3 regions of the Desulforamulus ruminis DSM 2154 genome follow, and region 1 is predicted to be linked to each of the others. Evidence: a T-box and tRNA genes for the amino acid it is inferred to sense, from the RefSeq annotation. Region 1 holds a T-box; the other regions hold tRNA genes.
The links. The T-box of region 1 lies ahead of thrS (threonine--tRNA ligase). A T-box ahead of a tRNA ligase gene usually reads a tRNA of that ligase, here a tRNA-Thr.

Region 1 (7,530 bases):
GCTTGCTGCGGGAACCTCTGTAGCCCTTGGCCAGCTTTAAAATTTTTCTATGTCGATTACGGGAAACCACACTGCTTTTAGCCCGTGGCATGATGATTACCTCCTTCTATGTGAACAAATCGATACTAGGGATTAATAGGGCAACAATCTGCGCAGACGACCGGCATCCGCTTCGCTGATGATTAAGGATTTACGCAGAGTCCGTTTGCGCTTGGCTGTTTTCTTACCAAGGATATGGCTGTGGAAGGCATGCCAGCCACGGATTTTACCGGTGGCAGTCTTTTTAAATCTTTTAGCAGCCCCGCGGTGGGTTTTAATTTTAGGCATTAGGGCAACTCCTTTCTAGTCCTGTTTCTCATTTTTAGGTGCTAAGATCATAATCATATTTTTCCCCTCAAGCTTCGGCTGTCTTTCAACGGTACAAAGATCTTTTAAGTCCTCAGCAAGTCGAATGAGTAGTTTATGTCCTAATTGGGTATGAACGATTTCCCGGCCCCGGAACATAATAGTAACTTTTACTTTATCCCCGTCTTTTAAGAAACGTTCGGCATTTTTAGCCTTGACTTGATAGTCGTGGTCTTCAATGCGGGGACGGAGCTTCACTTCTTTTACCTGAATAATGCGCTGCTTTTTCTTGGCTTCCTTTTCACGCTTGCTTTGCTCGTATTTAAACTTGCCAAAATCCATAATACGGCAAACCGGCGGTTTCGCCATAGGTGCAACTTCAACCAGGTCCAGTTGCCGTTCCTCGGCCAGACGAAGGGCCTCTTTGGCAGGCATAATCCCAAGCTGGTTATTATCGGCATCTACCACCCGAACTTCCCGGGCCCGAATTTCTTCATTGATGCGCTGATCTTTGGAAATACCAAATCACCTCCAGAGTTTTTTTGTGCAATAATAAAAGCGGGCATACACCCGCTAAAAATCAGACACACTACAATAAGACAGCTTATTGTATACTATCGAACCCTACTAGCCTTGGGCGTAAGGTGAGAAGCGGATGCTTCTGCTTAAGTTATATAATTTTACAACGTTGTCATTGTACCATACTTTGCCTGCTCAGTCAACAATTTGTCTGTTTAAGCTTTGCTTGGTAGCGCAGGCTTTGTTTTTTAGAAAATCGTTTTATTTTCAATGTCCTTTTGAATGGTCTTGATGAATTCCTCCAGGGCCACCGCCCCGGTATCGCCTTTGCCTCTCTGGCGAACCGCCACCGCCTTGTTGTCCATTTCCCGGTCGCCAATCACCAGCATATAGGGTACTTTTTGGGTCTGGGCCTCTCTGATTTTGTAGTTGATCTTTTCATTGCGGGCGTCCAGTTCCGCCCGGATATCCAGGGCTTCCAGCCGCTTAAGCACTTCTCCGGCATACGGATGCTGCCTTTCGGTAATGGGCATTACTTTCACCTGCACCGGCGCCAGCCAAACCGGAAAAGCCCCCGCAAAATGTTCGGTCAAAACGCCAATGAACCTTTCGATGCTGCCGAAGACCACCCGGTGAATCATCACCGGCCGGTGCTTCTGCCCGTCCTCACCCACATAAGTAAGATCAAACCTTTCGGGCATTTGGAAATCCAGTTGAATGGTCCCGCACTGCCAGGTCCGTCCAAGGCTGTCGGTCAGATGGAAGTCAATTTTGGGGCCGTAAAAAGCGCCGTCTCCCTCATTGACTTTATAAGGCAGCTCTTGGCTCTCCAGGGCCTGCCGCAGGGAATTGGTGGCCAGTTCCCAATCCTCGTCGGAACCCATGGATTTTTCCGGGCGGGTGGATAATTCCACACTGTAGCCAAGGCCAAAGGTCTTATAAAAATCTTCAAACAGATCAATAACCCCTATGATCTCATCCTTGATTTGACTGGGCAGCATAAAGATATGAGCGTCGTCCTGGGTAAAGCAGCGTACCCGCATTAAACCGTGCAGCACACCGGAGAGCTCATGACGATGCACCAGGCCCAATTCACACCAGCGCAGGGGTAAATCCCGGTAGCTGTGCATTTTTGCCTTATAGACCAGAATGCTTCCCGGGCAGTTCATGGGCTTAACGGCGTAATCCCCATCATCGATTTTGGTGAAATACATGTTTTCCTTATAGTGATCCCAGTGCCCGGATTGTTCCCACAATTCCCGGTTCAGAATAATGGGGGTGCGAATTTCCTGGTAACCGCGGCGCTTGTGCTGCAGCCGCCAAAAATTCTCCAGCTCATTGCGCAAAACCATCCCCTTGGGATGAAAGAAGGGAAACCCGGGTCCTTCCTCCTGAATGCTGAAAAGCTCCAGCTCCTGCCCCAGCTTCCGGTGATCTCTGCGTTTGGCTTCCTCCAGGCGGAACAAATGCTCGTCCAGAAGGGATTTTTTGGGGAAAGAGGTGCCATAGATGCGCTGCAGCATTTTATTTTTCTCGCTGCCGCGCCAGTAAGCCCCGGCAAGATTCATCAGCTTTACGCTTTTCAAACGACCGGTGGAAGGTACATGAGGTCCTGCACAGAGATCCACAAAGTCTCCCTGATGATAGCAGGAAATGACGGCGTCCTCCGGCAGGTCATTGACCAGTTCCACTTTGTAAATTTCCCCGCTTTTATTAAAGCGTTCCAGCGCCTCCGCCCGGGAAATCTGTACCCGTTCAAAGGGGATGTCTTCCTTAATAATTTTATTCATTTCCCCCTCAATTTGCTCCAACTGGGCCGGAGTAAAGGGCGTGGCTACATCAAAATCATAGTAGAAGCCGTCCTGAATGGCCGGTCCAATGGCCAATTTGGCCTCCGGAAACAGTCGTTTTACCGCCTGGGCCATGACGTGGGCGGTGCTGTGCCGGTAGATATTCTGCCCTTCCGGGTCGTTAAAGGTCAGCAGTTCCAAGGCCGCGTCCTCTTCCAGGGGATAATTGAGGTCCACCAGCCTGCCATTCACCTTCCCGGCCAAAACTTCCCGGGCCAGTCCCTGGCTGATACTTTTTGCCATCTCTAAAACCGTCGTACCCGCCGGGTATTCTCTAACAGAGCCATCTTTTAAGGTAATCTTTACCATGGTTCTATCTCCTTTCGGCTTAAAAATACTAAAAACCCGTCCCTGATCAATACAGGGACGGGTTCATATCCGCGGTTCCACCCTGGTTGGAGAAAATCCAATTCTCCCACCTTCAAGGACGATAACGGTGTCATCCGGTTTGCTTACTTGATTTTCAGCAAACAGCTCCGGGGTGGTCTTTCAGCCTGCTGTACCGGGAAGAGCTTACAGCCTATGGCTCTCCCTCTCTGAACGATCGTACCGGCTTACTTTTCCCCTTCATAGCCAAATATAAATTATTTTTCATTATAGTGAACGGATTCAAAAAAGTCAAGTTGACAGGTAAACAATGGCCACCTGGACCAAGCCAATGATAAAACCCAGTACACCGCCCAGCAGCTCGATATGTTTTAATTCCCTGGAGGCAACCTTTAAAATCAACGCTTCAATCTGTTTGATATCGTAGGCATTCAGCCGTTCTTCCACCAATTGGGCCAGCTTTATTTTCTCCCCGAGAGCACCCCCGCCGGACTCTTCCATGATTTGGCGTACCACCTGAGGCATTTGCTTATCCAGCATGTCCCCCATCATTTCAAGAATAACCCCTCTTACGGTATTGGGCACCCAGGAGGGAATGCGCTCAATAATCATACAACGAATTGACTCATTGGCTGAATGGGTTATGCGGTCCAGTATTTCCGGAGACTTCATTTGCTGCAGGAGATCGTCAACCTTCACCAATTCCTGTTCAACAATTTCTCCGATGCTTTTCGCCAGTTCGGCTCTCCTTTTGGGCACAACGCCTTGAATGCCCCAGGGAAGACCGGGAATTCGCAAAGGCTCATAGGGTTTAAAAATTGCTTTAACGGCAATTAAATTGGTGATCCATCCAATGAAGGCACTGATGACCGGTATCGATAAGGCAGCCCACCAATCCAATTGCTTCACCTCCACTTTATCAATCAATGTCATTAACTATACCAGATTGTTTATTGAGGTGCAATAAAACAGAATGTAAGAAGGCTTCCGTATCTGAACCGGAAGCCTTTCAAAAAAAATTCCGTTGTTTATTTTCAATCTAGAGCCGGTTTAACACCGTTACTGCTGCTGGTTTTGGCATAATTTGCAGCCGCTGCATTCCAATACCCGGCCTGTAAAAACATGCTTTATGGTTTCCAGGGTGTTGTCCGGTTTATTGGGCGAGGTGCCATGGAAAACTATTTTATTAGGGGCGATGGTGATTAAAGCACTGATAAGCAGATCCTCGTAATTGATCTCGTTATCAATGACATCCAGGATATAGCCTTCCAGAAACTCACTGCTGATGGCATTATGTTTTTCGTCGTAAAGCTTATAGGCCCCCTGAGCATTCACCAGGACATTGACCAATTCTACTTTGGGATCCTGAATCTCGACAAAATATTTTAACAGTTGAATGAACTCCCGGTATTCTCTTTCCATTAAGAAGTCGTCAACGGCCTGGTCAACGGCTTCTTTCAGATCGTTAATGTATTCCTTTAATCTAAAGCGGATAAAGCCGTCGATGACGATACTATCGTTTTGTCTCAGGAATTCTACCAGTCGCCGGATAATAAAACTTTTTCGATCCAACCGGTCCATTTGGCCATGGAGCATTTTTTCACCATTAATATAGTTGCTGGAATATTGGGAAATAATCTTCTTCTCTTCATCGTTAAAATAATAGTAATTTTCCCGGACAATTTCAGCCACAATGGCTTTCTCCCAATGATTTAAGATGATATCGGATATAATATCCGCCACAAAATGCCGGAATAAAAGTTCGTCATTGGACTGTCGCCCTCCCCGCAAAGTTCCATTGAAGTCACAAGAGAGAAATGTGATATTGCCTGCAGGCTTTTCTTTTAGATTTACCCGAATATAATCACCCTCAGCAAGATGTAATTCTCTGCCAAGCCGAGCCTTCAATAAATCAATATGCTGGGTGGCACCTATTGAGAGACATTGATTCATCTCCCATATCACCCCTTCCCCTGCTATAGTATATGAGAGCCAAAATTTTTGTATACTGGGGCTAATATGACGAAAAATTCAACTTATCTCACTCTACTTGCAGTATAAGCAAAAAACCATGTTGCTATCCCATGTAAAAATTAAAGCATGACCCTGACAATGGGGTTAATGTAGATAATTTCTTAAAAAAATGAAAAGCATGGGGCTATATAAAAGAATTGTTTTTCTCCTCCTTTTGGCTTCCAGCCTTTTTAAAAACAGTATATTAACCGGGGCCCTTAAAGATATTCATTTTTGCAAACTTTCAGATAAGCAAACACCATTTTTATTGGGTAAAACCAACACCAATCAGCACTCCGTACAATACTATGGAAAAAAGGAGTGTGCTGTATTTTATGTATACTGAGCTTGAAGAATTAAAACAACAATGTCATGAGGAAATCCTCCGGTTGGAAAAACAGATTAAAATTGCACGAGGAAGAATTGCACGGGGAAGATTTCCCTTTCGTTTTGATGCCAAAGCCGTAATCCAAAAAGCAGAAGTTAAAATAGAAAAAATTCAAAGCTTACTGGTTAAATTAGAAAGTTTGTCCGAACAAATTACACCGGTAGTAAATGATTTAAAAGAGATTGTCGGTTTGAACAAGGTGGAATAAGAAAACCCTCCGGCACTCAACCGGAGGGTTTTAGGCAACTTTACAAACGTAAATCAAGGCAGCCACCAGTAAAAATCCCATACCAATCCAAAATTTAATGTCCAAACAGAACCCTCCCCAGACAAGCTATTACCTGCATTATAATGTCCTGCCGCCGCTTCGGTCAATAAGGGATCACCGTTTTTAACCTGTTCGCCTATAAGGAGCAATATTCTTGAATTTCCGGGTTAAAAGTATAAGGTTCTAAGTAAACTAGCAGTGCCAGCAACTGTTCTAAACTCCATTTATAATAACATTTTATTGGACATTCCTTGCTTATACAAATAGAATATTTAAAAAGCTTTTAAAGGAGGGCCTTTCTTTGGAAACCATTGGTTCCTTTCTGGTTGTTGCGGTTATAGTTATTGTTTTTTTGAAGATTTTCGGAAAAGGCGGCTGATGTTAGCTATTTTTGTACCGTTGGTACAAATTTATTAGAAAACATCGGGCGTACGCTTTGGACTTCCGGAAATACTACAAAAAAATAACCATTATCTTACTTTTGGCGTTGTTGACAGGGAACGACATTTATATAGAGAAAAATTTTCTCTATATAGTAATTCATGACGAGGAGGCAATGCCATGGATTTTTCCTTCAGCAGCATTATCTGGCTTTTCTTCATCTTTGCCATGCTGGGCCCCATGATTCAGCAGGCTAAACTAAACCAAAAAAGATACCAACTTACCCGGCAGTTTGAACGAAAACGGGGCTCCCGCCTGATCACTCTTATTCACCGCCAAGAGTCTCTCAGCATCCTGGGCATTCCTTTGAGCAAATTCATTAACATTGAAGACTCGGAACAGGTCCTGCGGGCCATCCGTCTTACCCCTCCGGATATGCCCATTGACATTATCCTGCATACCCCCGGCGGTTTAGTACTGGCTTCCGAGCAAATTGCCCGTGCTCTGGAAAACCATCCGGCAAAAGTGACGGCTTTTGTCCCCCATTATGCCATGTCCGGCGGCACCATGATCGCTCTTTCCGCCGACGAAATCGTGATGGATTCCAACGCTGTCTTAGGACCCGTTGATCCACAAATCGGTCAGTATCCGGCCGCCTCCATCCTGGAAACGGTTCGGTTAAAGGGAACTGCAAAGGTGGATGACAATACCCTGATTTTGGCGGATATGTCTTCCAAAGCCATTGCCCAGGTTAAAGACTTTATTACCTACCTGCTTACCGACAATCTGGGCGAAGAAAAGGCTTTGGAAATCAGCGAAATCTTCAGCAGCGGCCGCTGGACTCATGATTATCCCATTAACTTTGAATTCCTGTCCAAACTGGGCCTGCCGGTTTCCCGGGAACTTCCTGCAGAGGTTTTCGCCATTATGGATCAATACCCCCAACCGGCCCAGAGAAGGCCGTCGGTCCAGTACATTCCTCTACCTTACGGGGGTAAGGAAGAAAAATAAAGCATATAAATAAGAACTTTTCTAAGGGGAAGTTCTTATTTTTTACCTTATTCCTATACTTTCTAAAGATTATTCTATCTTCAGCAAGTAAAATTTTAGTATAATAAATCAACTAGAATACTCATTTTAAGTTGGAGGAAGCCGATGATCTTTGGATTGATCCTATTGTTGACTGTCATCATGGCCTTATTATCCGGAGGAAAAATTGAAAATTTTAAAAACATGGAAATTCGTTGGGTGTGGCTTGCAGTTGTTGTAATTTTGATTAAGATCATAACCTATACCGATCTTCGTCATCTAATGCACCTATCCGATACCCTGGCCTCCAGACTGTATTTTATTTCACTGTTCTTCCTGGCCCTCTTTCTGGTCTCCAATCTACGCCTCAGGGGAATGCTTCTGGCCTCTCTGGGTCTCCTCGGTAATTT
Region 2 (7,530 bases), 1.7 Mb from region 1:
ATATTTTTTAAGCTCAATCCGGTTGGAATCGTTCTTTTTATTTTTGTTTGTGGTGTAGTTGCGCCGTTTGCATTCGGTGCAAGCCAAAGTTACGCCCACACGCATTGTTGACACCTCCCTAAAAACTAAAGAAAACTTGGCTTCCGCCAAGTCTTGGGCCAAGACCGAAGCCTCGTTGCCCTTATACTGTCACCTTGAAATTTTTGACAGCATAAAAAAGACTTGAACCGACTATGTCCTCTTAATATACCTTAACAAATTTATCACAAGTGATGTTGTATGTCAATAGCTTATGTGACGGAGTCATCCATAACAGTATTTTGTCTCAAATATTGGTTTTTAATACCATTTGCAATTAAACCCACTTTAATAATGATTCTTGTCTTTAACTATTACGCAAGGCTTTCCAATATTGACTTGGTGTCATCATATAAAAAGGGGGCAAGCTGAAAACTCACCCCCTGGTCAAATCTCTACCCTTTTGCAATTAAACCCGCCAAGCGGAACACTAAGTTAAAATTACTCCCGGATACCGGTTACCACGCCGGCGCCTACGGTACGTCCGCCTTCACGAATGGCAAAGCGCAGTCCTTCTTCAATGGCGATGGGGGTAATCAGGTCGATGTCCACTTTGATGTTATCTCCGGGCATTACCATTTCCACGCCTTCCGGCAGGGTTACGATACCCGTCACATCCGTGGTACGGAAGTAGAACTGTGGACGATAGCCGTTAAAGAACGGGGTGTGACGTCCACCTTCTTCTTTGGTCAGCACATACACTTCCGCACTGAATTTGGTGTGCGGTTTGATGCTGCCGGGCTTCGCCAATACCTGGCCACGCTCGATTTCTTTGCGGTCTACACCACGCAGCAGCGCTCCAATATTATCACCGGCCTGAGCATAATCCAGCAGTTTCCGGAACATTTCCACGCCCGTTACTACCGTCTTCCGAGGTTTGTCGCTCAGTCCTACGATTTCAATTTCATCCTGTACTTTTACTTGACCCCGTTCTACACGGCCGGTGGCTACCGTACCACGTCCGGTAATGGAGAACACGTCTTCCACCGGCATCAGGAACGGCTTATCCACGGCACGTTCAGGGGTGGGAATGTAAGCATCTACATTATCCATCAGTTCCCACACTTTGCCGCACCATTCGCACTCCCGTTTGCCGCATCCGCATTCCAATGCTTTTAATCCGGAACCTGCCACGATGGGTGTGTCGTCCCCGGGGAACTCGTAGGAGTTCAGCAGTTCTCTTACTTCCATGTCTACCAGTTCCAGCAGTTCCGCGTCGTCCACCATGTCGGATTTGTTCAGGAAGACTACGATATAGGGAACCCCTACCTGACGGGACAGCAGGATGTGCTCACGGGTCTGGGGCATCGGGCCGTCTGCGGCGGATACTACCAGAATCGCTCCGTCCATCTGGGCTGCTCCGGTGATCATGTTCTTAACATAGTCGGCGTGGCCCGGGCAGTCCACGTGGGCATAGTGACGGTTGCCGGTTTCGTATTCAACGTGGGCGGTGTTAATGGTAATACCCCGTTCACGTTCTTCCGGTGCGTTGTCAATTTCGTCGTAACGTTTTACGGATGCGCCGCCGGCGGTGGACAGCACCACGGTAATTGCTGCGGTCAGGGTGGTTTTGCCGTGGTCAACGTGACCGATGGTTCCAATGTTTACGTGGGGTTTATTCCGTTCAAATTTTGCCTTAGCCATGGAAAATTTCTCCTCCTCCATCAATTTCAAGGTTTGCTAAAAATAGCCGTCATTCCCTACAGTTATTTCACATTGATGCCAATTCTATACCTGTCAACAATTCATAGGAACGATTCGATAAGAAATGGAAAAATCCTGCTTTTATTGGGGATTTTCTTCTTAGTTCCGTTGTTGGCTTTAGCCTTATGCCGCATTTCTCCTTGGTCCTGTTGTTAGCCTGACGGGCATTCCTTGGAGGTCTCGTTGTTACGTAGTATGAATGCACTTTCTTTTAGAACCCAAGCCCAAAGGAAATACTTAAATACGAACAACAAGACCTTAGAGAAAAACAGTATAAGGCTACTAGCAACAGGGCCCCGGATAATTTCAGTATAAGGCAAACAACAGAGCCTCAAAGCAATGCAGTATTAGGCTGCAGTGGCTAAATACAAAAAAACCAGTCCCCTCGGACTGGATGCTGTTTGGTAGCGGCGACTGGATTTGAACCAGTGACCCCACGGGTATGAACCGAGTGCTCTGACCAACTGAGCTACGCCGCCAAAATTTTGGAGCTGCTAACCGGGATTGAACCGGTGACCTTATCCTTACCAAGGATACGCTCTACCTACTGAGCTATAGCAGCATTTGGTTGCGGGAGGGGGACTTGAACCCCCGACCTTCGGGTTATGAGCCCGACGAGCTACCAACTGCTCTATCCCGCGTCAACATAAAATATTATATCACAGGCAAAAGTTCATGAGCAACTAAAATATTATTCCGCCTGCGAAGGGGTGAACTGGTGGAGGGAGAAGGATTCGAACCTTCGAAGTCGTCAGACGGCAGATTTACAGTCTGCTCCCTTTGGCCGCTCGGGAATCCCTCCGTATATAAATGGAGCCGACGATGGGACTCGAACCCGCAACCTGCTGATTACAAGTCAGCTGCTCTACCAATTGAGCTACGTCGGCACAGAATTCGGATCAAACCGCGCAAGAGATATAATAACAGATAAGCATGTTACTGTCAACCATTCACCAAAAGTATTGTCTGGAAATGTTACAGATTTTTAACTTTAAATTTTTTATATTAAATAAAGGTAAATAATATGCCCTTGTAGAATTATTGGCATTAAAATAACCCCGGGGGTCCCGGGGTTGGCTGGCAGATTATACTTCTCGTTTTTCCAGGTATCTCTCAAGCTTTCGTTTGACCCTTTGCAGCGCATTATCAATGGACTTGACATGGCGCTTCAGATCTTCGGCAATTTCCTGGTAGGACTTCCCTTCCAGGTAGGACATTAAAACTTTCCATTCCAGGGAGCTTAGAATTTCACCCATTTTTTCTTCAATGTCGTCAAATTCTTCCCTGCTGATAATCAGTTCCTCAGGGTCGGTAATTTTAGAACCGGAGATTACATCCAGCAGGGTACGATCCGAATCCTCGTCGTAAATGGGTTTGTTTAATGAGACATAAGAATTTAAAGGGATATGCTTTTGCCGGGTGGCGGTTTTGATGGCGGTAATGATTTGCCGGGTGATACATAGTTCCGCAAAAGCCCGGAAGGAAGATAATTTGTCCATTCTAAAATCACGAATGGCTTTATATAAACCGATCATGCCTTCCTGGATAATATCTTCTCTATCTGCGCCGATCAGAAAATACGAGCGGGCTTTGGCACGCACAAAGTTTTTATACTTGTTAATCAAGTACTCCAGGGCCGCATCGTCACCTTCACGAGCAAACTCGACGACATCTTCATCAACCATTACCTGGTAGCCTCCGGAAACTTCCCTTTGTGCATTTGAATTCAAATCCATCGCCCCCGCTTCTTTATCACTAAGCAACTACAAAAAAGAAAAACGACATATCCGTTAATATCACCGGGGTCTGTTTACCCATTGGTTAAATAGTTAATTATTTAAAAAAAGAACGTTCTTAGAGAGTTCCATGAATCATTATATCTTATGTTAAAAAGACTCGTCAAGGTAAAAAAAGTCCAACCCGGACAGGCATCAGTTCTTCCCGCGACGCCATTTTTCCATAATTATCCTGATTTCTCGAGGCAATTTGTCCTCCAGATAGCCTTCTGTGGGATTTTCTTTGTTATAATTCTCCTGTTGCTGTCGATTTATCTGTACGATTTGCTCTCTAAACTCTTTCGGTGTTACCCGAAAAGCCCCGCGGCCAAAAATAATTCTTTGTTCATCCCAATCGGAGGTTACCACATAGACGGTTCCCAGCTTGCCCAAATCCCCCACCAATCTTTCAATCAACGAGTCAGCGGTTTCTCCCTCTTGGGTGTAAAACACCTCAACGCCATGAATAAACTCCGCATGCTCAATGCCGCTTTTAACCAAGTGGGCATCGAAAATCACTTTCACCCGGGCTCCGCTGAAGGCAGCAAAATTGGCTAGGATGTCAATCAGTCTATCCCTGCAATGGTCCAGCCCGCCGGCTTTGATTCCTTCAAAATCCGGCCAGGCGTGAATAACATTATATCCATCCACTACATAAAAATCTTGCACGGACAAACCTACCCTCTCTGGCGTACGACCTCATACACCAATAATGCAGCTGCCACCGAGGCATTTAAGGAGCCTACTTGTCCCAGCATGGGCAGACGGACCAGCATATCGCATCTTTCCTTAAGCAATCTGCCCAGTCCCTTTCCTTCCCCGCCAATCACCAGCAGCAGAGGACCGGTTAATTTAGCCTGCCAAAACAGGTCCGGGCCGTCCATCTCCGCCCCCACAACCCAAAGCCCTTGCTCCTTTAACGAACGAATGGTTTGATCCAGATTGGTTACCCGAGCCACCGGTACATACTCCACCGCTCCTGCGGAAGCTTTGGCCACCGTTGCCGTTAAAGCGACGGATCTGCGCTGAGGGATGATTACCCCGTGCACACCGGCCGCATCACAGGTACGCAGAATCGCCCCCAGGTTATGAGGATCGTTTATTTCATCCAGCATCACCATAAAGGGCTCCTGACCCTTTGACCGGGCAGCACTCAGAATATCCTCCACTTCCACATACTGCTTGGCCGCAGCATAAGCGACAATACCCTGGTGAGGTACGCCGGTTTGTAATTTATCCAGGTACGCCCGGTCAACCGTTTGGATGGGAATGCCTGCTTCCCGGACCATCCTAGTAATTTCTCCCAAAGGTCCGGAAGGGGTTCCTTTGGCCATAATCACCTTATTGATGGGACGCCCTGCCCGAAGTGCTTCACGAACCGGGTTGCGCCCGGCAATGATTTCGCTCACCAGATCGCCTCCTGCTAGTCTTATACTGCCTTTCTCTGAGGTCCCGTTATTAGCCTTATGCTGAAATTCCCCGGGGTCCTGACTTATACTGTTTTGTTTTAGGGTCTTGTTGTTCGTATTTAAGCATTCCTTAGGCTTGGGTTCTAAAAGAAGTGCATTCACACTAACAACGAGACCCCTAAGGAATGCCTGTTAGGCTAACCACAGGACCTAACAGAAATGCAGCATAAGGCTAAATATCCCTAGCCTACAGCTTGGACACCAGATACTTTAAATAAAAGGTTGCAATAACCCCGGCCACAGCAGCAGCCATGCCCAGGAAAATAAGAAGTCTTTTGCGGATAAACACTCCCGTAACCCCTAAAATAAGGGCGACTCCCCAAAGGGTTAAAATCACCAAAGGAAGATTCATATAGGATCACTCTCCGGATTTTATCATCCCGAACTTTTTACGGACCTCAGGCATTTTACCACAGCTAAGCTTTCCTTCCGGGCAGGGACCGGATAAACAACTGGGGCCGGCGTCCCTGAAAATAGTGGGAGCCGCTTCTTTTACCAGCTTCAGCATTTGCTCCGCCAGATTGCGAATTTCCCACTGCGCTCGATTGCAACAACGCAAATCAAAAAAGTGACGCAATTCCCGGGCATTCATGGTTACCACCAGCTTGGTTTCCGCAGCATTGGGCAGTACAAAACGGGCATCCTCATAAGCAACCCTGCCCCCGCCCAGCTTCTGCACCCAACCGTCATACCAGGCTTGAATCCGGGTCATTTGACTTTCAAACTCCGCCACAGCTTCCGGTCCCAGTTGAAGAATGGTCTCCGGAATAATATAATCAAAAATTCCCTGTTTATTCTGCGCTCGCGTTTCACCTACATAACGCTGGGACTGCACACTGAAGCTGGCGATGCGGTGCCGGGTGAGCTGGGCCAGTAGACTCCTGGATACTCCTTCAACACCAAAGGTAAAGGAAATATGCTCAATGGTGGTATAATGTCCCATATCCATCAGTTTTTTAATAAATTGCTGCTGATCCGAATGGATGACATCCTCTGCCAGATCATCAATGCCGGAAGGTGAATAGCACAGCCTGGCAGCCATGGCCACCAGTTTCTCCGGTTCCGGTGTATGCTGTAATAATCGAACTTTCAATGTTGCTTTGGCCACATAACTCTCTCCCTCTAACCTAATAGGCATTCTTCGGATCTTGTTGCTAGACTCATAGGCTGTCTTTAGGGTCCTGTTGTTCGTCTTATCGGTTGTGCCCTTGGTCTTGGTTACCATTACAAACAACAGGACCCTAAAGTATTACCCGCAAGGCTACCAACTGGACCTATGAGCTATTACCCTTAAGTCCAGCAACTAGAGTACCCTTTAGCTACTGACGGCTTATTTCATTCACAGCCATGCTGATGATTTCCCGAACTCTCTCATGACGTTCTTTAAAATATAAATATCCGATCAGGGCTTCCAGGGCTGTGGCATGGCGGTATTCCAGCACACAGGCCCCCTTGGGCGGAGTTCCCGACTTGGCATTTCTGCCCCGGCGCACCACAGCCATTTCTTCTTCGGAAAGTTTATCCTCCAGAGAAAACAACGCCTTGGCCTGGGCCCCGGCACGCACATACTTCACGGCCGTCCGGTGCAGTTGGTTCACTTTAACCATGCCCCGCTGTACTAAATATTCCCTGACCGCCAGTTCATAAACCGCATCCCCAATATAAGCCAGCACCAGGCTTGGACTCTCTTCGGGCTTTATCCCCCGGGGTTCTAAAGATTGGTTATCCAAATCCTACACCTGCTTTTTCCAACGAACTCCCTGGGGAGTGTCTTCCAGGATAATCCCCAGTTCCTTTAAACCGTCGCGAATGGTGTCTGCAGTGGACCAGTCCTTTTTACTGCGGGCCTCCTGCCTGATTTTAATAATCAGTTGCACCAGTCCTTCGGTCAATCCGTCATCCTCGCCGGAAGTTTCCAGGACTAATTTGCCGCTGACCGGATCTTCTTTCAATACTCCTAAAACCCGGTTAAACTCTTTCACCAAATCATGGGCCTGCTCCATGGCCAGCACGGCTTCCGGGGAAATTTTATCGCCCATTCCGTTCACCAAAATATTAATTTCTTTGGCTAATTCAAAAAATACCGAGATCGCCAGGGCGGTATTGAAATCGTCATCCATGGCTTTTTCAAATTCCAGCCGCAGCAGGGTCAGCTTCTCGTGAAAGGAGCTTCCTGCGCCGGCCTCTTCTTCACCGGAAGCAGGCCGTTCCATGGCTTCATAAAGAAGGCGGAGGGCGGTTTTAATTCGTTCAAGCCCGCGTCCGGCCACCGCCAGCTTCTCATCATCAAAATCCAGAGGACTGCGATAATGGGTTGAAAGCAAAAACCACCTGATCACATCCGGGGGGAACTTATCTAAAATCTCCCTGACCAAGAAGAAATTCCCCAGGGATTTAGACATTTTCTCCTGATTCACAGTGATAAATCCGTTGTGCATCCAATAGCGGGCAAAGGGTTGTTTACAGGCAGCCTCGGACTGGGCGATTTCATTTTCATGATGGGG
Region 3 (7,530 bases), 1.9 Mb from region 1:
TCCTTCTAACACTGCCCCGTCGTTTACGTTTTTACCGTCATCATCGTAAAGGTTTCCATTTTCGGCATTCTCCCAGTAGCCCTTTCCGTTGAGAACTGCAAAGCTCCGGATTTCGACGGACGGCTGTGTTAGCTGCTTAACGAATTCTTCGTTTCCATTTTTTATGGAAATCCGATACAATGCGCCTTCACTCACGTAATACAGATAGTCCCCTTCCTGCTGGAAGCCCATCGCTTCGTGCCTGCTCATTCGTACCGTTTCATTGGTATTGATGTTCACTCTGTAAATGCCGTTCTTCTCTGTCGCATCTTCCTTCATATTGAAGGCGAGGATATAGAGATTTTCTCCGTCGAGAACAACATCATCCGATCCGCCGCCGCCTCTTCCGTCAGGCTCCACCTTCCAGGACCAGCCATAGAGATAATCCTGATCTCCAACCGGAATGTATTCCTCGCCAATTTTCCTGTAAAGGTTGCCTGAACCTGGCGCGTGTCCTGTCCAGTAGGTAAACACTTTATCACCAAAGGTTTTGACCTTGCTATAGCCGTTTTGTAGTTCCGTGGTGCTGCCGTCATCGTTGAGCCTGAAGATGTGGTCTGACCCCATTATTGCGCCGCCTGTATGATAAAACAGGTGTGCCTCTCCGTTTTCAACATAGAGTCTGACATAATATAATACGTCGTTGACGGGCAACTGATAAACTGTTTTTGTCTTTGTGGGATCGGACAGCAGCGCCTGTATGATCTGTCCTTTTTTCCCTTGATAGTAGATATATTTTTTTGTCACCGTAGTGCTGTTTATCTTCCCGTCGTCATCCTTCAATATGTCGCTTCCGCCGAAGCTCGTTTGTTCAAGCTTGGGGTTGTCGGATTTGATGATGAGCCCTTCCTTAGGACTGAAATTGTAATCCCAGCCAAATTCATTGACTGCAAACTCCCAGGTCATGGGAAAATAAGTAATATCTCGGAAGGACAGGAACGGATATTGTTGCTTAGTGTTGTCCACGACCTTACCGTTGACTTTAATCGGAAAGGTCGCCACTGTCGCCTTGTAGCTTCCCTTGTTTGTCGTCGACGAAGAATACGGCAAATACGCAGCGGTGATGTCTGTTTTCTCAATGGCAAGTCCCTCCGCATTGCCCTTCCACTGTGTTTCCAGTCCGAGGACGCGGCAATCATTGTAGGTCATGGGGAAATATGTGATATCGTTGTACACGATAAAGGGATATTTGCTCTTACCAAGATCGATCTTGACCCCATTGACCGTAACAGGATAGGTCGGCACTGAGATGGTGACGGTCTTTGCCGTCTGTGCTCCATAGACCGATACCGGCAGCCCTGTTGTAACTAATACTGTGATTACAAAAAGTGCCAATAATTTTTTCGTCTTTCCTTTTATAATATCACCCCCCTATTTACCTTTTCTTTTGATAGAGATTTTACACACTGCCATAATATCAGTTCTTCGCTTTTAACTCAATGACCATGTCTTTTGGTAAAAAAACGTAACATTTTTCTTAAGTTTCAAATTATACTGGATTCCGGGCTCGTTTAGGAGATTTTACTTTTTTTATTAAGAAATAAAATATCAAAGTCCACGAAGCAGGTTTGTGATACATCACAATCTCTAAAAAACAAAACAAGCCAAACATCTTACTGTCTGGCTTGCTTTGATATCTTTCGATAAAACTGGCGGAGCTGACGGGAGTCGAACCCGCGATCTCCTGCGTGACAGGCAGGCATGTTAGGCCACTACACCACAGCTCCAAAAAATGGTGGGCGATGACGGGATCGAACCGCCGACATCCTGCTTGTAAGGCAGGCGCTCTCCCAGCTGAGCTAATCGCCCTTACGTGACTCGCAAGACTTATATTAACAAAATTACAACGGATAGTCAATGTTATTTTTACTCAAATTTATTTTTTCTCCCATTTATAGAATATTGCCCCGCAGTTGCAGCCGTAGGTAACCCGGTCCGTTTTTATCCCTTCAATGATGCTGAGAATGGTTACAGGGCCGTCGGCAGAGTATAGATAAGATTTACATTGGGGGCAATATTTGTTGAATCCCCGTTGTTTACCATAGATATAGGCGATGTCTTTATCCGCTGTGCAATGTACAGAAAAAGAACCGTAGTTATAATGGGAAATGTGGTGTTCATCCAGTAGGGCACGGATATTCAACAACATGATTTGCCGCTGCCTTCCGTTCTTAGTTTTGAGAAAGGTAAAGATGGATGTGTAAACTTCATTCACTTGAGAAGGGAATGGCAATACCCTGCAAGACAAAAAAATTCCTCCCTTTTGTACAATGGCCATAAACATAGTATAAAGATAGTATATACAATGGGTGCCACTGGCAAACTTGAGGAGGAGATCATGCATTGACTTGCGTATGCTTTTTTGCTAATATATTTTTTATTACGGGCGATTAGCTCAGCTGGGAGAGCGCCTGCCTTACAAGCAGGATGTCGGCGGTTCGATCCCGTCATCGCCCACCAGACAGGCTGCTATAGCTCAGTAGGTAGAGCGTATCCTTGGTAAGGATAAGGTCACCGGTTCAATCCCGGTTAGCAGCTCCATATTTTTCTTCGGTTTTGCCTTGAGCAAAACCTTTTTTTATTTTTAAGCATTGTCAAGTGCTACATTTTAAGCGGAAAATTAATTAAGCAAGCTGTTTTAAAGGGTTATTTGGCGGGAGAATCCAACAATTTGTCGGCTTCCTGCAAGGTGCAGGGAATTTCGTGGGTCAAGGTCATGGCAATGTTTTTCAAGTGTTCGCTAATTTTTATATAACAGTTCATTAAATCCGTTTGCACAAGGCTAATGGATTCTTGCTCCTCTGTATCTTTTTGCATACGGGCGATATGGCTCATTTGCAGGCGGAATTGAAAATCAACCAGGTTTTCCTGTGATTCCTTGGCCTTATCCGCCATATAGCAATTGTTGGTGGCAACGGCCGTATTCACAACCTGAAGTAATTGAACGGTTTTTTGATGCAGGAGCAGCATTTCCTTTTGATCCATAGGATTAAATTCCAGGTTTTTCATGGTCATATTCTCCGCTTTACCAATGATATTTCTTTCCACCACATCCCCGATAAACTCATATTCCCGTACAATATGGATCAGTCCCATGGCACGGTTAAATTCATCCTGGATTAAGTGATGCCTTAATAATTTGGTAAGATAGTCGTTGGTGGCCAAAGACAACCGGTCGACTTTATCTTCCTTTTGCAGAATTTTATCCGCTTTATCCTGATTGAAGGATTGCAATAAGGGATAGATGGATTGAACCATATCCTGGATATGATCGGAGATATGAATAATTTCTTTTGTAGCCATGCCAATGGCCAGGTCGGGGCTGGACAACAGATTTTCATCCAGGTACTTGGGTTTCACTTGGTCAAGGTCATCCTTTCTATCCGGGACCAGGATTTCAAGAGCCTTGGCAAAGTACTGAATAAAGGGTAAGAATAGTATGGCCATGGTAATATTAAAAAAGGTATGGGTATTGGCCACCTGAAATCCGGGGGAAGCGGTGAAAGAAGAAATCAGTTTGGATAATTGGCTGACGAAGGGGAAAAAAAGCAATACCCCGGTTATTTTAAACAGAAAATGGGCGATGGCTACCCGTTGAGACTCCCGGGATGATCCAACACTGGACAGCAGGGGGGTAAAGCTGGTGCCGATGTTTGCCCCGAGCAGCATATAAATGGCCGGCTGCAGAGCAATCATATGCTGCATGGCTAAAAGCATAATGATACCAATGGTGGCGGCGCTGCTGGACATCAGAAAGGTGAAGAGGGCTGCCAAGGCAATATCCAACAAGGGATGATTGCTGATGTGTATTAAAATTTGACTAAAGCTTGGGTCGTTTTTTAGTGGGGACATGGTATCGGACATAATTTTTAAGCCCAGGAACAATAGGCCAAAGCCGATGATGGCCAGGGCCATGCGTTTTCTGCGATTGGTTTTGGACCATAAAAATAAAAAAGTGCCTATGCAAATGATGGGAAGGGACAGTTCCGTTACTTTCAAGGCAATGAGTTGAGCGGTGACGGTACTGCCGATGTCCGCCCCAAGAATAACCGCCAAAGCGTTTCTTAAACTGATGATGGAAGCGCTGGTTAACCCGATGAGCAACACCGTGGTGGCGGTGCTGCTTTGAAATACCAAGGTAATCAGCGTACCCAGGGCCAACCCGGAAACTCTGTTTTTAGTGAGATAAATAATTGTTTCGCGAAATTTTTTACCGGCTATTTTCTGTAAATTATCTTTCATTAAGGACATGCCGTATAATAAAAAGCCTACCCCGCCGATCATACTGAAGACCGTATTTTGCCAAGTCATAAGACCGCCCCCAATGAAAAAAATAATGTTAAAAAAATGTTAATTTTATTAAGGATATGTAAAATAATTAATTCGTGCAAGCTTTAATTATAATTATATTAAGTATAAATTCTTAAGTAAAAGCCCTTTGACGAGGTTTTTCTTCTTTTGTTAACGGTTCCGGGGCTTGCATAATCAACGAGCTTTTGGTAGTATAGCTATGGATCAATTTCCACTTAAAAGGAGCAAGGTTTGCTTTCCTTATATACGCTACCGTGGCTCAGTTGGTAGAGCAGCTGATTCGTAATCAGCAGGTCGCCGGTTCAAATCCGGCCGGTAGCTCCAAGGTTATTAGGCTGAAACAGTGCAGGATCGTATCTGTTTCAGCCTGATTTTTTTATGCTGCACTGAAAACAATGTCAGATGAAGTATTGATTAAATTACCGATTATTTATATTTTATATGCCTTCTGGGCGATAAAGCGAATTTACTGCATTGACCTAATGATAGTGCCATGATAAAGTAAGTTAAAGAAAAAGGGAGTGTATTGATGTCGGTAATTCTGTAAGGATTTAAGTTAAGCGCATGAGATGAGCAGTTGTTCTGCTCTTGTTTGTGTTGTCAAAACTGCCTTACAGATTGAACGAACATCCATTTTTATAATGGTGTAATTTGTAGCGCAGTAGTATACTGCGCTTTTTTGTTTTCTTTCTATAGGGCGAAAATTAGAAAGGAAGATTATCATGTATTCATTTACAGACCAGTTTATGTCCAACGATAAAAATGCAGAGTTCTTAAAAGCCACTATGATGGGGCCAAACGCCATGCGATTGGCAGAGGAATTGGCGTCACACCTGAACATCAAAGAGAATATGCGAATCCTTGACCTCGGTTGCGGGTGCGGTCTTTCCACACTTTTGTTAGCAAAAAAATATGGTGCGTCCGTTTTCGCTGCCGACCTTTGGATTTCGCCCACTGAAAACTATGAGCGTTTTCAGTCTATCGGGATTGAGGATAAGACTGTTCCGATTTCTGTAGACGCGACCAAAGGTTTGCCTTTTGCAAACGGATATTTTGACCTGTTGTTCACCGTCGATGCCTATCATTATTTCGGTGATACGGCAGAAATGCTCCCGTCGCTCATTCCTTTTGTGAAAAAGGGCGGCTATATCGCCGTGGCTATTCCCGGATTAAAATACGAATTCGGGGAAAATATTCCCGAGGCAATGCAGCCGTTTTGGAATAGCGAGGTGGAAAGAACCTTGCACTCTCTTGATTGGTGGAAGGATTTATGGCAGAGAGCAGAGGGCATTGAAATGGTAGACATTCGTGAAATGGCTTGCTGCAAGCAGGCATGGAGAGAATGGCTGACCGCCTACCATCCCGTTGTCGCTGGTGACATCAAAATGATGGAGGCCGAGGGCGGCAAGTATTTTAATCTAGTTCAGTTGATTGCTAAAGTCGTTTAATTATATTTTCCGTGTTGCCGTTTACCTTAGTGCCCAAGGGCGCGCCTAATAAGCATAATGCCAAGTCCACGAAACACCACTTACAAAATATGGTATTATGAGGCTGCTGTGGAGGCGGGAACAGAGGCAATTCATAAGAAATAGGTGTACTTTCAAAAAACATGTCCAAATTGAGGACATGTTTTTGCTTTTGCTTGAATGCCATTACAGTGAAGCGTCCAGGACTCGAACCATATCTTCCGGCAAAGGGATTTGAAAAGATAAAGCCTGGCTTGTTCTCGGGTGCAGGAAACTGATTTGGTCGGCGTGTAGACAGTGCCGTTTTATTTGGGCCATAGGACCGCCGTAAAGTTGATCTCCCACTAAGGGATGCCCCAAGTGAGCTAAGTGGACTCTGATCTGATGGGTCCGGCCTGTTTCAGGCATTAAACGGATCATTGTACAGGTTGGAAAATGTTCTAGAACCTTTATGTAGGTTACCGCCCGTTGGCCTTCCCCGGAAATTTGCCGCTTGGTGGTTTTTCCCTCACATTTCTCCATCGGTAGATCCACACAGCTTGGCAGGTCCCTGAAGCTTCCGTGAACCAGCGCGATGTAGGAGCGGGATAGTTTTTTCTGCTGCCTCTGAAGAAATATTTTTTGAGCGCTAAAAGAGTTTTTAGCCACTAAGACAAGCCCCGAGGTGTTGCGGTCAATCCGATGGACCGGGTGAAAGCTTGCCTGCTGCCGCTCCTGAGACCAGTGATAAAGAAGCCCGTTGGCCAAGGTTCCCGAGGGGTGGGCCAGGGTGGGATGGACGCAGAGGCCGGGGGGTTTATTGACCAACGCCATATCCTGATCTTCATACAGGATTTCCAGCGAGAGCGGTTCCGGTTTTAAATAGGGATTATCCGGCGGGGCGGGATAAAACAAAACCACCTCATCGCCGGTGGCCACCGCCTTGCGCCAGGTGGCCTCGTACCCATTGCACAGGATTTTCCCCTTGTTTCTGAGCTTTTTAAGGGCTCTGTCGGAGATATCCATGGATTTAAGAAATTCTCTTATGGGTTTGCCATGGTGGATTTCTTCTACTTTTAAGACAACTTGATTGTGTGCAAAATTCAATTCAGTTCCCCCCATAGCAGTTCTGCTCCCTGCCAAAAGAATCTATCCTGATTATACACGTAGTTTTTTAGGTTGTTAAATCATTTTCAATGGAAAGAGGAGAACGGCTTAAAAATGAGGAATTTATAAAAAAACATAGGATTAGCGCCGTAATCAATCTGCAGCCGGAGTTTGCTAAATAAGGTCATTTTTAAGTATAATTTTAAAGTCTGCAGAAAGAGCGGACGGATCGTCTTTAATTTGTAGTGGATCCACTTTTTATTCGGCCAGAATCGGAGGATGTTAAACGTAGTATGAGTCAGATACTCAATGAAATTCAGAGAAGGAGAACTTTTGCCATTATCTCTCACCCGGACGCCGGTAAAACCACACTAACAGAGAAATTGCTTCTCTATGGCGGGGCACTGAGGCTGGCCGGCACGGTTAAATCCCGGAAGTCAAAACAACATGCGGTGTCCGACTGGATGGAGCTGGAGAAACAGCGGGGTATTTCGGTCACCTCCAGCGTGCTGCAATTTGAATATCAAGGGCATAAAATCAATATTTTGGATACCCCGGGGCATCAGGATTTCAGTGAAGATACCTACCGTACCCTGATGGCGGCGGACAGTGCCGTGATGCTGATTGA

Region 2: it encodes a tRNA-Thr, which carries the amino acid that the T-box ahead of thrS (threonine--tRNA ligase) is inferred to sense. The anticodon was not compared.
Region 3: it encodes a tRNA-Thr, which carries the amino acid that the T-box ahead of thrS (threonine--tRNA ligase) is inferred to sense. The anticodon was not compared.

The regions. Positions count from the first base shown of each region.
Region 1 is NC_015589.1:2,519,350-2,526,879, forward strand. Features, by position in the region: gene rplT (50S ribosomal protein L20) at 1-91, opposite strand, end outside; gene rpmI (50S ribosomal protein L35) at 133-327, opposite strand; gene infC (translation initiation factor IF-3) at 343-864, opposite strand; ribosomal protein L20 leader region at 890-1,018, opposite strand; gene thrS (threonine--tRNA ligase) at 1,113-3,023, opposite strand; T-box leader at 3,074-3,294, opposite strand; gene DESRU_RS12560 (DUF445 domain-containing protein) at 3,333-3,974, opposite strand; gene ytxC (putative sporulation protein YtxC) at 4,101-4,994, opposite strand; gene DESRU_RS12575 (hypothetical protein) at 5,444-5,650, shown strand; gene DESRU_RS12580 (SDH family Clp fold serine proteinase) at 6,272-7,102, shown strand; gene DESRU_RS12585 (DUF5317 domain-containing protein) at 7,247-7,530, shown strand, end outside.
Region 2 is NC_015589.1:280,502-288,031, reverse strand. Features, by position in the region: gene rpmG (50S ribosomal protein L33) at 1-105, opposite strand, end outside; gene tuf (elongation factor Tu) at 520-1,722, opposite strand; tRNA gene DESRU_RS01485 (tRNA-Met) at 2,185-2,261, opposite strand; tRNA gene DESRU_RS01480 (tRNA-Thr) at 2,269-2,344, opposite strand; tRNA gene DESRU_RS01475 (tRNA-Met) at 2,348-2,423, opposite strand; tRNA gene DESRU_RS01470 (tRNA-Tyr) at 2,499-2,584, opposite strand; tRNA gene DESRU_RS01465 (tRNA-Thr) at 2,594-2,669, opposite strand; gene sigH (RNA polymerase sporulation sigma factor SigH) at 2,868-3,518, opposite strand; gene DESRU_RS01455 (NYN domain-containing protein) at 3,714-4,226, opposite strand; gene rlmB (23S rRNA (guanosine(2251)-2'-O)-methyltransferase RlmB) at 4,235-4,966, opposite strand; gene DESRU_RS01445 (hypothetical protein) at 5,214-5,378, opposite strand; gene thyX (FAD-dependent thymidylate synthase) at 5,385-6,134, opposite strand; gene DESRU_RS01435 (Mini-ribonuclease 3) at 6,346-6,756, opposite strand; gene cysS (cysteine--tRNA ligase) at 6,760-7,530, opposite strand, start outside.
Region 3 is NC_015589.1:658,795-666,324, forward strand. Features, by position in the region: gene DESRU_RS19705 (DUF5050 domain-containing protein) at 1-1,374, opposite strand, end outside; tRNA gene DESRU_RS03200 (tRNA-Asp) at 1,690-1,766, opposite strand; tRNA gene DESRU_RS03205 (tRNA-Val) at 1,773-1,848, opposite strand; gene DESRU_RS03210 (hypothetical protein) at 1,916-2,254, opposite strand; tRNA gene DESRU_RS03215 (tRNA-Val) at 2,424-2,499, shown strand; tRNA gene DESRU_RS03220 (tRNA-Thr) at 2,505-2,580, shown strand; gene DESRU_RS03225 (Na/Pi cotransporter family protein) at 2,686-4,350, opposite strand; tRNA gene DESRU_RS03230 (tRNA-Thr) at 4,599-4,674, shown strand; gene DESRU_RS03235 (SAM-dependent methyltransferase) at 5,073-5,798, shown strand; gene DESRU_RS03240 (RluA family pseudouridine synthase) at 6,003-6,902, opposite strand; gene DESRU_RS03245 (peptide chain release factor 3) at 7,196-7,530, shown strand, end outside.